Linked DNA regions of Paracoccus pantotrophus. The protein of the gene in region 1 interacts with the protein of each later gene in a pairwise test. Links are inferred from orthologs where the notes say so. Each region holds a gene or a part of one and is shown on either strand. Other genes may lie near its edges.

Region 1 (5,853 bases):
CGATTTCCTCCAGCCGGTTGCCGGCGAGATAGCTCCAGGGGCTGGGGGTGCCGAAGTAATAGTCGATATGCGCCATGGTTTCGTCCTCGGGGTTTGCGGGCAGGCTAGCCCGGTGCTAAGCGGGGTGCAATCGCACGAATCCAGACAGGGAAAGCCCATGCCGGCCATGACCGAACCCAAGCTCATCGCGGGAAATGCGAACCGGCCTCTGGCCAATGCCATCGCCCGCCGCATGTCGATGCATCGCGGGATGAATGTCGCCCCCGTCGAGGCGCGGGTCGAGCGGTTCAACGACCAGGAGATCTTCGTCGAGGTCTATGAGAATGTCCGCGGCGAGGACATGTTCATCATCCAGCCGACCTCGAACCCGGCCAATGACAACCTGATGGAACTGCTGATCATGACGGATGCGCTCAAGCGTTCGTCGGCGGCGCGCATCACCGCGGTCATCCCCTATTTCGGCTATGCGCGCCAGGATCGCCGCGCCAAGGCCCGCACGCCGATCAGCGCCAAGCTGGTCGCCAACCTGCTGACCGAGGCGGGCGTGGACCGGGTGCTGACGCTGGACCTGCATGCGGCGCAGATCCAGGGCTTCTTCGACATCCCGGTGGACAATCTCTATGCCGCGCCGGTCTTTGCGCTGGACATCAAGCATCACTTCCGCGAGCGGCTGTCCGATCTGATGGTGATCTCGCCCGACGTGGGCGGGGTGGCGCGGGCGCGGGAGCTGGCGCAGCGCATCGGCGCGCCGCTGGCCATCGTCGACAAGCGCCGCGAGAAGCCGGGTGAGGTGGCCGAGATGACGGTGATCGGCGACGTGACCGGCAAGACCTGCATCATCGTCGACGACATCTGCGACACCGCCGGCACGCTCTGCAAGGCGGCGCAGGTGCTGACCGAGCACGGCGCGACCGAGGTGCATGCCTATATCACCCACGGCGTCCTTTCCGGCCCGGCGGTCGAGCGGGTGCAGGCCTCGGTGATGAAATCGCTGGTGATCACCGATTCCATCGAACCGACCGAGAAGGTGAAGGCCGCCTCGAACATCCGCATCGTGCCGACGGCGCCGATGTTCGCCCAGGCGATTCTGAACATCTGGAACGGCACTTCGGTCAGCTCGCTGTTCGAGGTGGACACGCTGGGCCCGATCTACGAAGGGCTCTATTCCGGCTTCTGATCGCCGGCGACGCAAAGGCAAGGCCCCGATCCGCCGGACCGGGGCCTTTCTCGTGCTTTCAAGGCTTTAAAGAAAGCGCGGGAACTCGATCTTCGGGCAGCGATCCTCGATCACCGTCAGGCCGCGGGCGCGGGCGCGGCCGGCCGCCTGCGGATGGCGGATGCCCAATTGCATCCAGATCGTGTCCAGCCTGGGCAGATGCGCCAGCGCCTGGTCGACGATGGCGGGCACGGCCTCGGCCCGACGGAAGATGTCCACCATGTCCACCGCCTGCTCGGGCGGAATCGCGCGCAGGTCGGGATAGACCCGCTCGTCCAGGATGGTGCCGCCCGCATGGCCCGGATTGACCGGAATGATGCGATAGCCCTGCGATTTCAGGTAACGGGCCACGCCCCAGGATGGTCGCGCCTCGTTCGGCGACAGGCCCACGATGGCAATGCAGCGCACCGTGCGGGCGATGCGCGCAATGTCGTCGTCGACCGGCGAGGTGCCGATGTCGCGAAGTACTGCCAGGTTCATCTGACCTCCCCCAGATCTCAACCGAAAGTGGCATGGAAAAAGCGCCCGGTCCAGAGGTCTGGCCGGGCGCAAGTCGCGGAACGAGGGACAGTGATCTGAACATGACCGTTCCGTGGTCATGTTCGATAAATAAATGGGAACCGTGGCTAAAAAGTTCCACCCGGCTCGCAAAAAAGTGAAATTTCACGGATTCATGCGTGCCCAGACGGCCTTGGCGCGCATCAGGATTTGCTGCGGATCGGCAAGAAGCCGCTCACGCGCCTGCTCGGAGCGCAGGAAATAGGTGCGCTGGCCGATCACCACGAAATGGCGCGGATTGCCGGGTTCGGATCGGCCTTCGGACAGGGCCAGGACGCAAAGCCCGCCAAGGCCTGGGGCATAAGCCTTTGGATTAGCCTCGAAAAGATTGCGGTTCTGTTCGCTGGCGAAATGCCAGGCCTGGCCGCGCCAGACCGTGACCAGGTCGGTGCGCCCCGGTACCGCGGCATTTTCCGTGCCATAGGAGACCGGGTCCATGCCGTCCAATGCCCAATCCTGCGCCATCGCCGCCGGAACGGGCAGGGCAAGCATCAGGCTGGCGAGAATCGGACGAATCATGGCGCGTGGGGGGTTGGTGGAACTGCTTTCGATCTGGCAAATCGGTTGGCGATTCTCAACCGGGGCGGGCGGGTTCTAGCGCCGATGTGAAGGCTGGGCTCAACTCTGTGAAGCCGCGTAAAGCGCCACCGCCGCCGCGTTCGAGACGTTGAGCGAGCCGAAATCTGCCGCGAAGGGGATGCGCAGGATGCGGTCGCAGGTCTCGCGCGTGCGTTCGCGCAGGCCGGGCCCCTCGGCGCCCAGGACCAGGCAGATCGCCCGGCCCGAGAGTTCCGCCAGCGCCTGCGGCAGGGTCTCCGTGCCGGTGCCGTCCAGGCCCAGCACGACATAGCCCATGGATTGCAGCTCGATCAGCGTATCGGCCAGGTTGACGACGCGCAGATAGGGCTGCCGCTCCAGCGCGCCCGAGGCAGTTTTGGCCAGCGCCCCGGTCTCGGGCGCGGAATGGCGCGCCGGCGCGATGACCGCGCGCGCGCCAAAGACCTCGGCCGAGCGCAGGATGGCGCCGACGTTATGCGGGTCCGTCACCCGGTCCAGCGCCACCAGCAGCGGCCGGCCCGGCCCGGTAAGCGCCAGGTCGGCCAGGCTATCCCATTTCAGCGGCTTGACCTCTAGCGCCGCGCCCTGATGGACGCTTTCCGGCGACAGTGGCACCGTTCGGTCGAAGACGCGGGCGTCGATGATCTCCGGTGCGAGATCGGCGGGCAGGGGGCCCAGCCGGTCCAGCGCGTTGCGCGTCACCACCAGCCGCAGCTTGTCGCGGCGGGGATTGGCCAGGGCGTCGCGCACCGCATGCAGGCCGAACAACCAGACCGTTTCGGCCGCGGCGGCGCGGCGGGCGCGTTCCTTGTCGATGACCCAGGCGGGTTTCTTGGATTTCTGTGGTTTCTCGGCCATGTCGCATTCCCGGTTGCTGTTTCGACTGCGCAGAAAACGCGGCCGAATGCAACCTTCGCGGCGGGTTGGCATGGTGCGCAAGGAAGTGCGACTTTTCGGCGGTTCCCTGCTTGACGCCCCCGGACGGTCGGGATAATCACCGCTTCACGCCGAAAGCGTTCGGCGGGCGACGTGCTGCAAGGTGCGGCAGCGGACTGTAACTCCGCCGGGGAGACCCATGCCTGGTTCGATTCCAGGGTCGCCCACCACTTCTTCTGAAAACTGAACAAAATCAACGAAGTGGTGTCCCGCATTCGTGCAATGCGGCAGCATGCAAATCAATAGGTTATGACGCAGGTGTCCCGCAGTTTTGCGGCTTGCCCCCTGCGCAAAAGAAAACCGTCGGAGGAGCTGGCACTCCATCCGACGGCACTGTCAAAGGTCTTCTGTCCAAAGATTATGTCACAGCTTCCCGCCGCGCAACCCCGTGGGGAGGTGCAGCATGAGCTGGAAGGTCGCGAATCTTTGCGCCGGGCGGCGCTTCGGCAGTCCGGTCCGAAAGCAGATCATCATGTTTCTGGCCGACAAGGCCAGCGATGACGGATCGGGCATCTGGTGCTCCAAGGGGACGATCCAGCGGCACACCGAGCTTGGCGAAACCACCGTCAAGCGCACCATCAACGAGTTCCTGAACGAAGGCATCCTGATCGAAACCGGCCGCCGCGCGTGCAAGAACGGTTTTACCGTCGTCTATCGCATTTCCCTTGCCGCCGTCCGCACCCTGGAGGGCATTGCCGAGCCCGATGATGAGACGGGGTCCACAGAGGACGGGGTCTGCCGTGAACCCGGAACGGGGTCCGCTGCGGACCCGGTACCCCGTCCACAGCGGACCCCAAACCTTCCTGAAACCATCCATAAACCACCTTCGCGTGCGCGTGCACGCGAGGCGGCGACGGAATCTGTGGAGATACTGAAGGCCTATCCCGCCGACCGATGTCGCAACGAAACGACCTGCCTGCATCACGTCGAGGCTGCCATGCAGAAGGTCGGGCCTGAAAAGCTTCTCTCGGCTGTAAAGCGCTATGCGCTGGAGACCGCAGGCTATACGCGCTCAAAGGTCTGCTTCTCGGATAACTGGTTCAAGATGGGTCGCTGGCGCGATTACATCGAGGACGAGCCGGAACCGCCTCAGGAACCGACCCCGGTGCACGCGGCCAAAACTGCCGACTGGATCAAATCCCGTCATCCCCTGTGCCGAACCCTGAGCGTCGGGCAGGTCCGCATGGCGCTGGACCTAGAGCTGGTTTCCCGCAGCGAAGTGCGCGCCGCAGGCTTCAGCGAGGGATTGCGTTATGTCTGATCGCGGCGGGAAATCAATCTTCGCGCATAAGCAGACCTATTCGCGCAAGGGTAACAGCAAGAGCCGGTCCGTCAGCGAGATTGCAGACGAGGCGGAGCGGTTGGACGGGGCCTGCCCGCATGTCGCGAACCCGCAGTCGCCCACCATCCTCGAAGGTATCCGGCCCTCGGAGGTGGTCGAGGTCATCGAGCAGCGTATCGCCGAACAGAACACGCTGCTGCGTCAACTGCGCAAGGAGCAGCCGGACCGGAAGGAGGCGCTGCGCGGCATCCGCAGTGACACCCATGTGCTGATCGCCAGCGTGTTCAGCTTTCCCGATCCGGTCGAGGACATGGACCAGGCCGATTACCTGCGCTGGCGCAGGGACGTGATCGCCTTTGCCAAGGCCGATGCGGTTCGGAACAAGGCCGAAGTGCTGAGCATCATCGAGCATCTCGATGAAGCCCACCCACATGTGCATGTGCTGGCGGTGCCCCTATGTGCAGAGGGCAATATGCGCATGGACGCCAAGCGCTGCCATGAAGGTCATCGCGAGCAGGACCGGCACAAGGATCACGGCTGGTCCGGCTCGCCGTCGCGCAGCTACAAGCAGGCGATGCGCGGCTGGCAGGACCGCTATCATGCCGAGGTCGGCGCGAAGCATGCGCAGGCCCGGACGGGGCCGCGCCGCCGCCGTCTGGACCGGGCTGCGTGGAAGGCCGAGCAGGAGCGGCTGAAGGCGCAGAAGGAGGCAGAGATTGCCATTTTGCGCGCCGAAGAGGCTCGTCGCCTTGCCGACGAGGAAGAGCGCCGCCGCGACCTGGTCATGCAGGACACGGTCGCCAGCCGACTTCAGGAGGCCGAGGCGGTGCATGCCATCGCGACCGGCGGGCTGATCGCCGCCATCCGGCAGATCGATCCCGACCCGGTGCTGCTGAAGCGTCTGGAGACGCCAGGCGAGATGGGCGCCTGGACGCATCACGATGCAGATCGCAACCGCGAGATGCACAGCGCGCTGGCGCCGGTGCTCAGCGACGGATTGGAGGCCCTGCGCCAGCCACCGGCAGGACCGGGGCTGCTCGGAGGGCTCACTGGTTTCCTGCGCGGCCTGGCTGGCTGGGTCAATCGTCTCGCCGATGCCAGCCCGCGCTGGCTGAAGTGGCCCGAAACGGTGGCCTATATCGCGAACGGGGCGCGGGAAGCCTTCGGGACGCCCTATGCCGCCTCGACCCTGGCCGGGGTCATCGAAGCCTCTCCGGCATGGCAATCCTTCACCGGCGAGGCGAGAGCGCGGCTGGATCAGGCACGCACGGTGCAGGCGCTGACGAATCCGCGCGACTCTCGG
Region 2 (4,511 bases), on another replicon or contig:
CCTCTGGCTGGCACGGGGCGCTTAGCCCTGGCGCGACCCGCCACCGGCGCCGGGACATTGGCAGACGGTCCGCACCTGGTTCCGGCGGTGGACCGCGCCGAGGCATGGGAACGGCTTTTCAAGGCGTTGGGCGCCGGTCCCGCTTCCGAATGGGTGCTGATCGAGGCGACGATCTCGAAGGTCCATGCCGACGCGACCTCGCAGAAGGGGGCTTGAGGCCCACGCCATCGGCCGGTCCCGCGGCGGGCTGACGACGCAACCCCATGCGGCCGCGGACGCGTTCGGCCGGCCGATCCGGGTCACGATCACGCCCGGCCACTGGGCCGACAGCCCGCAGGCGAAAGGGCTGATCTGCGGCCTCACCGGCATCGGCCATGTCATCGCAGATATCGGATGCGACACCGATGCCCTGTGCCGGTTCATCGCCGAGGAGATGCGGGCCACCGCCCAGATCAAGCCCAACCACAGCCGGACCAACGCTTCCGACGCATCGCCCTTGGAAGCGAGAAGATCGTCGGATCCTTCAAAGCCTTCACAGACCGCGCATGCGCCATGGCCTGGATCAATCAAATGAAGACGTCGTCTAGAGCGAATTTGACGAACACCGGGTCGCTTTGAGGATTCACGCGATGAACAATGTCTGATTCACTGCTCCTGTGATTTGCCAGGAGGAGATGATGACGAGGAGCCTGAGACGAGGAGCCTGAGCGGAGACCTTCGCGGTCGGGTAATTGCAGCGATCGAAGATGGGGTTTCGACGCGGGAGGCGGCACGACGCTTCCGCATCGGCATCTCGACGGCCGGGGCCTGGTATCGCCGCTATCGCGAGACCGGCGAGATGGAAGCGCGCAAGCAGGGACAGCCGTCGCGCTCGAAGCTTGATACGCACGCGGCCTTCATTCCGGGCCTCATCGAGAAGACACCGGACATCACTCTTGCTGAGATCGGCGAGCGCCTTGCTGGCGAGCGCGGCGTGCGGGTGGCGCCCTCGACGGTCTGGCTGTTTCTTGACCGGCGCGGCATCACATTCAAAAAAAGACGGCCAAAAAAAGACGGCGCATACCTCAGAGCAGCAGCGTCCCGATGTCTTGCGCCGCCGCATAGCCTGGTTCGACGGCCAGCTCGATCTCGATCCCGAGAGGCTCATCTTCATCGATGAGACCGCGGCATCCACGAAGATGGCGCGGCTGCGAGGACGAGCGCCATGTGGCGAGCGATGCCGGGCGCCCATTCCACACGGACATTGGAAGACCACCACCTTTACCGCGGGCCTGCGGCTATCTGGCATGGCGGCACCGATGCTCTGCTCGATGGGCCAATGAACGGACCAGCCTTCCTCGCCTATGCCGAGCAGGTGCTCGCACCCGAGCTGCGCCCCGGCGACGTCGTGGTCATGGATGTCGTGGTCATGGATAATCTGCCCGCCCACAAGATCAGCGGCGTGCGCGACGCCATCGAAAAAGTTGGAGCACGGCTCCTGTTCCGCCCGCCATACTCGCCGGACTTCAACCCCATCGAGATGGCTTTCTCCAAGCTCAAGGCACTGCTCAGAAAGGTCGCTACCAGAACCGTTGACGATCTCTGGTCAGCCGTCGCCGACTGTCTATCCGCCTTCACCCCCGAGGAATGCCGGAACTACTTCGAGCCCGCCGGATATGACCCGGACTAAGTCGAATCCGCGCTAGCCCATGGTGTCCCGCAGCTTCATCGCGACATACCAGGTGATCGGCAAGGCGATGACCGCGCCCCCGGCGGCAGCCAGGAGAATGGCGCGCAGATCGTAAAATCCCATCGCCAGGACGATGATCACGCCGATCCCGGCAAGCGTGGTCAGGCTGATCGACAGCAGAATCATGAAAAGTCGGGTCATTTCCATCCTCGGACAATTGCCACATCGTAAGGGCACATTTCGAGGCGGCAGGCTTTGATAGGGATCAAAGCGGCCAGGCCCGGCCGGACAGGGGACCAAGGCAGACCCGCGGGCAACAGCGCGATTCCGCGGGGAAACCCGCCCGGCGTACCGGCCTTCCTGCGGCGATCCGCCTCACGCGGGAATGGTGCGGGTGGAGGGACTTGAACCCCCACGCCTTGCGGCGCCAGAACCTAAATCTGGTGCGTCTGCCAATTTCGCCACACCCGCAACGGCGCGTTCTCTAGCAAAGCCGCGCTTCACATGCGAGCGGTAATTTCATCCCCCCGGCCGGCGCAGCACCGCGGGCAGCGCCTCGGGCAGGTCGTCGGCGATCAGGCCGGGGCCGACATGGCGCGCGGCCCTGGCATGGACCAGCGTGCCCAGGCTGGCGGCGTCCAGCGCCGGCAGGCCGCGGGCCAGCAGGCCGGCGATGATCCCGGCCAGCACGTCGCCGGCACCGGCGGTGGCAAGCCAGGGAACATCGAAGGCGGAATGGATGCGCGCGCGCCCGTCGGGGGCGGCGATCACCGTGTCGGGGCCCTTCAGCAGCACCACCGCGCCACAGCGCGCCGCAGCGTCGCGGGCGGCGTCGAGGCGCGAATAGAGCGGCCCGCGCATTTTCGCCAACGCCTCGCGATAAGCGGCCAGTTCCGCCAGGCGCCGCGCCATCCGCGCCGGATCGGAGGCCTGGTCGCGGCCACCCGCGGCGGGCGGACGCGGATGCTCGAGGCGCTCGGCAAGGTCGGGAAAGACGCGCCCGAATTCGCCCGCATGCGGGGTCAGCACGCAGTTTTCGTGCAAAAGCGCCATCAGGCCGGGGTCGCGCGACAGGGCGGTCAGCGCATCGGCATCCAGCACCGTCGCCCGCCCCGCGCCCAGGATCGCGGGCAGCAGCGCCGCCGCGCGCTCGACCCCGCAGCCGGGACCGATGCAGAGCGCGTTGACCCGCGGGTCGGCCAGCATGTCCCGCAGCGCGGCCGGATCGTCGACGCCTCGGCGCATCAGCGCATCGGGCGGGCCGGCATGCTCCGGCAGGGCCTCGGCCGGCGGCGCCAGCGTCACCAGCCCGGCACCGATACGCAGCGCGGCGCGGGCCGAGAGGCGCGCCGCCCCGCCCCTGGCCGGCCCCCCAGCGACGATCAGCGCATGGCCGTGGCTGAACTTGTGGCCGCTGCCGGCCTCCTGCTTGCGCAGCCAGGATGCCTGCCGGCGGGCGGCCATCGGGTACCGGCGCGAATCGGGAACGGCGAAACCGGGCCAGAGGGCCTCGACGGCGGGAAAGCGGGTGATGCTTGACGGGGTCGCGCCCTCGTTCGGCTGGCGGATCCGCCACGCCGCCAGGCCGATATCGGCGATGACCAGCTCGCCGCAGCATTCCGGCCCGCGCTCCAGCAGGTGCCCCGGCTTGGGGCTGTCGAAGGCGACGGTCAGGCGGGCGCGCAGGTCGAAATCGCCGGGCTCGCGCGGCCGGCCGGGAAAGGCGCCGCTGTCCAGGCACAGCCCGCTGGGGCAGTCCACCGCCACCAGCCGCTCGCGGAAGAACGCCCAATCCCCACCCGAACCGCCCAGATAGTCCAGGATCGCGGCAATCTCGCCCTCGGGCGGGCGGGTGAGACCGGTGCCGAAGACCGCATCCACATAGACATCCGCATCGGGCCCGGCGCGCAGGGCGTCCTGGGTCAGGGGCAGGACGGGGCCCAGCGCCTGCCATTCGGCCTTCATCCGCGCCGCATCCGGCCCCGGCCGGTTTTCCATCCCCAGCACCCGCACCTGCCAGCCCGCCTGGTGCAAAAGCCGCGCCACCACATAGCCGTCGCCGCCGTTGTTGCCCGGTCCGCACAGCACCGCCACCAGGCCCGGCCTGGCCCAGCGCAGCCGGATCTGGCCGGCGACGGCGCGGCCGGCGCGCTCCATCAGTTCCGCGCCCGTCACCTGCCCGCTGGCCATGGCGGCGGATTCGATGGCGCGCATTTGGGCGGTCGTCAGGATTTCGGTGCCGTGAAGCATGCTGTCTGCCTAAATTATAATCTTGCTGCACGAAATATGCGCATATCGGCCGGGCAGATGCGATCCGCCGCGCGATCCGGGCCCTGCCCCATTTACCCGCATCATCAAACCCGCCAATCAGGTCGCAGGCAAGTCGCGAGAGAAGGATCAGGCGATGAAGAAAGTCGAAGCCATCATCAAGCCCTTCAAACTGGACGATGTGAAAGAGGCGCTTCAGGAAGTCGGCGTCCAGGGTCTCTCGGTCACCGAGGTCAAGGGCTTCGGCCGGCAGAAGGGCCATACCGAACTTTATCGCGGCGCGGAGTATGTCGTGGACTTCCTGCCCAAGGTGAAGATCGAGATGGTGCTGCCCGACGACCTGGTCGAGGCCGCCGTCGATGCCATCGTCTCGGCCGCGCGCACCGAGAAGATCGGCGACGGCAAGATCTTCATCATCCCGGTCGAACAGGCCATCCGCATCCGCACCGGCGAGACCGGCGACGACGCGGTCTGATCCCGCCCGACCCGCACAAAGAAACCGATGACCCTTGCCCCGCGGCGGCGCCGGGCAGACTGATGGAGGAAGGATCCCAATGACAGTCAAGGACGTTCT

Evidence for each region. Proteins that work in one complex are often made in the same cells at the same time.
Region 2: the proteins of rlmB (region 1) and ESD82_RS00405 interact in binary tests that used the Escherichia coli proteins (3 or more experiments, as listed by UniProt). The link is inferred for Paracoccus pantotrophus from one-to-one orthologs.

Annotation. Positions count from the first base shown.
Region 1 is NZ_CP044426.1:1,298,338-1,304,190, reverse strand. Bases 1,292-4,036 are described here. They hold rlmB (23S rRNA (guanosine(2251)-2'-O)-methyltransferase RlmB), read right to left. Parts: upstream 3,191-4,036; coding sequence 2,393-3,190; downstream 1,292-2,392. Other genes in these bases: ESD82_RS16955 (hypothetical protein), read left to right, coding at 3,672-4,036; ESD82_RS16970 (YHS domain-containing (seleno)protein), read right to left, coding at 1,880-2,293; ESD82_RS16975 (CoA-binding protein), read right to left, coding at 1,292-1,696. Also shown: ESD82_RS16985 (2-hydroxychromene-2-carboxylate isomerase), read right to left, coding at 1-76; ESD82_RS16980 (ribose-phosphate pyrophosphokinase), read left to right, coding at 158-1,177; more of ESD82_RS16975, read right to left, coding at 1,244-1,291; more of ESD82_RS16955, read left to right, coding at 4,037-4,529; ESD82_RS16950 (plasmid recombination protein), read left to right, coding at 4,522-5,853. UniProt on the Escherichia coli protein: Specifically methylates the ribose of guanosine 2251 in 23S rRNA.
Region 2 is NZ_CP044423.1:80,925-85,435, reverse strand. Bases 1,555-4,511 are described here. They hold ESD82_RS00405 (NAD(P)H-hydrate epimerase), read right to left. Parts: upstream 3,920-4,511; coding sequence 2,189-3,919; downstream 1,555-2,188. Other genes in these bases: glnA (type I glutamate--ammonia ligase), read left to right, coding at 4,492-4,511; ESD82_RS00400 (P-II family nitrogen regulator), read left to right, coding at 4,074-4,412; ESD82_RS00415 (hypothetical protein), read right to left, coding at 1,682-1,870. UniProt on the Escherichia coli protein: Bifunctional enzyme that catalyzes the epimerization of the S- and R-forms of NAD(P)HX and the dehydration of the S-form of NAD(P)HX at the expense of ADP, which is converted to AMP.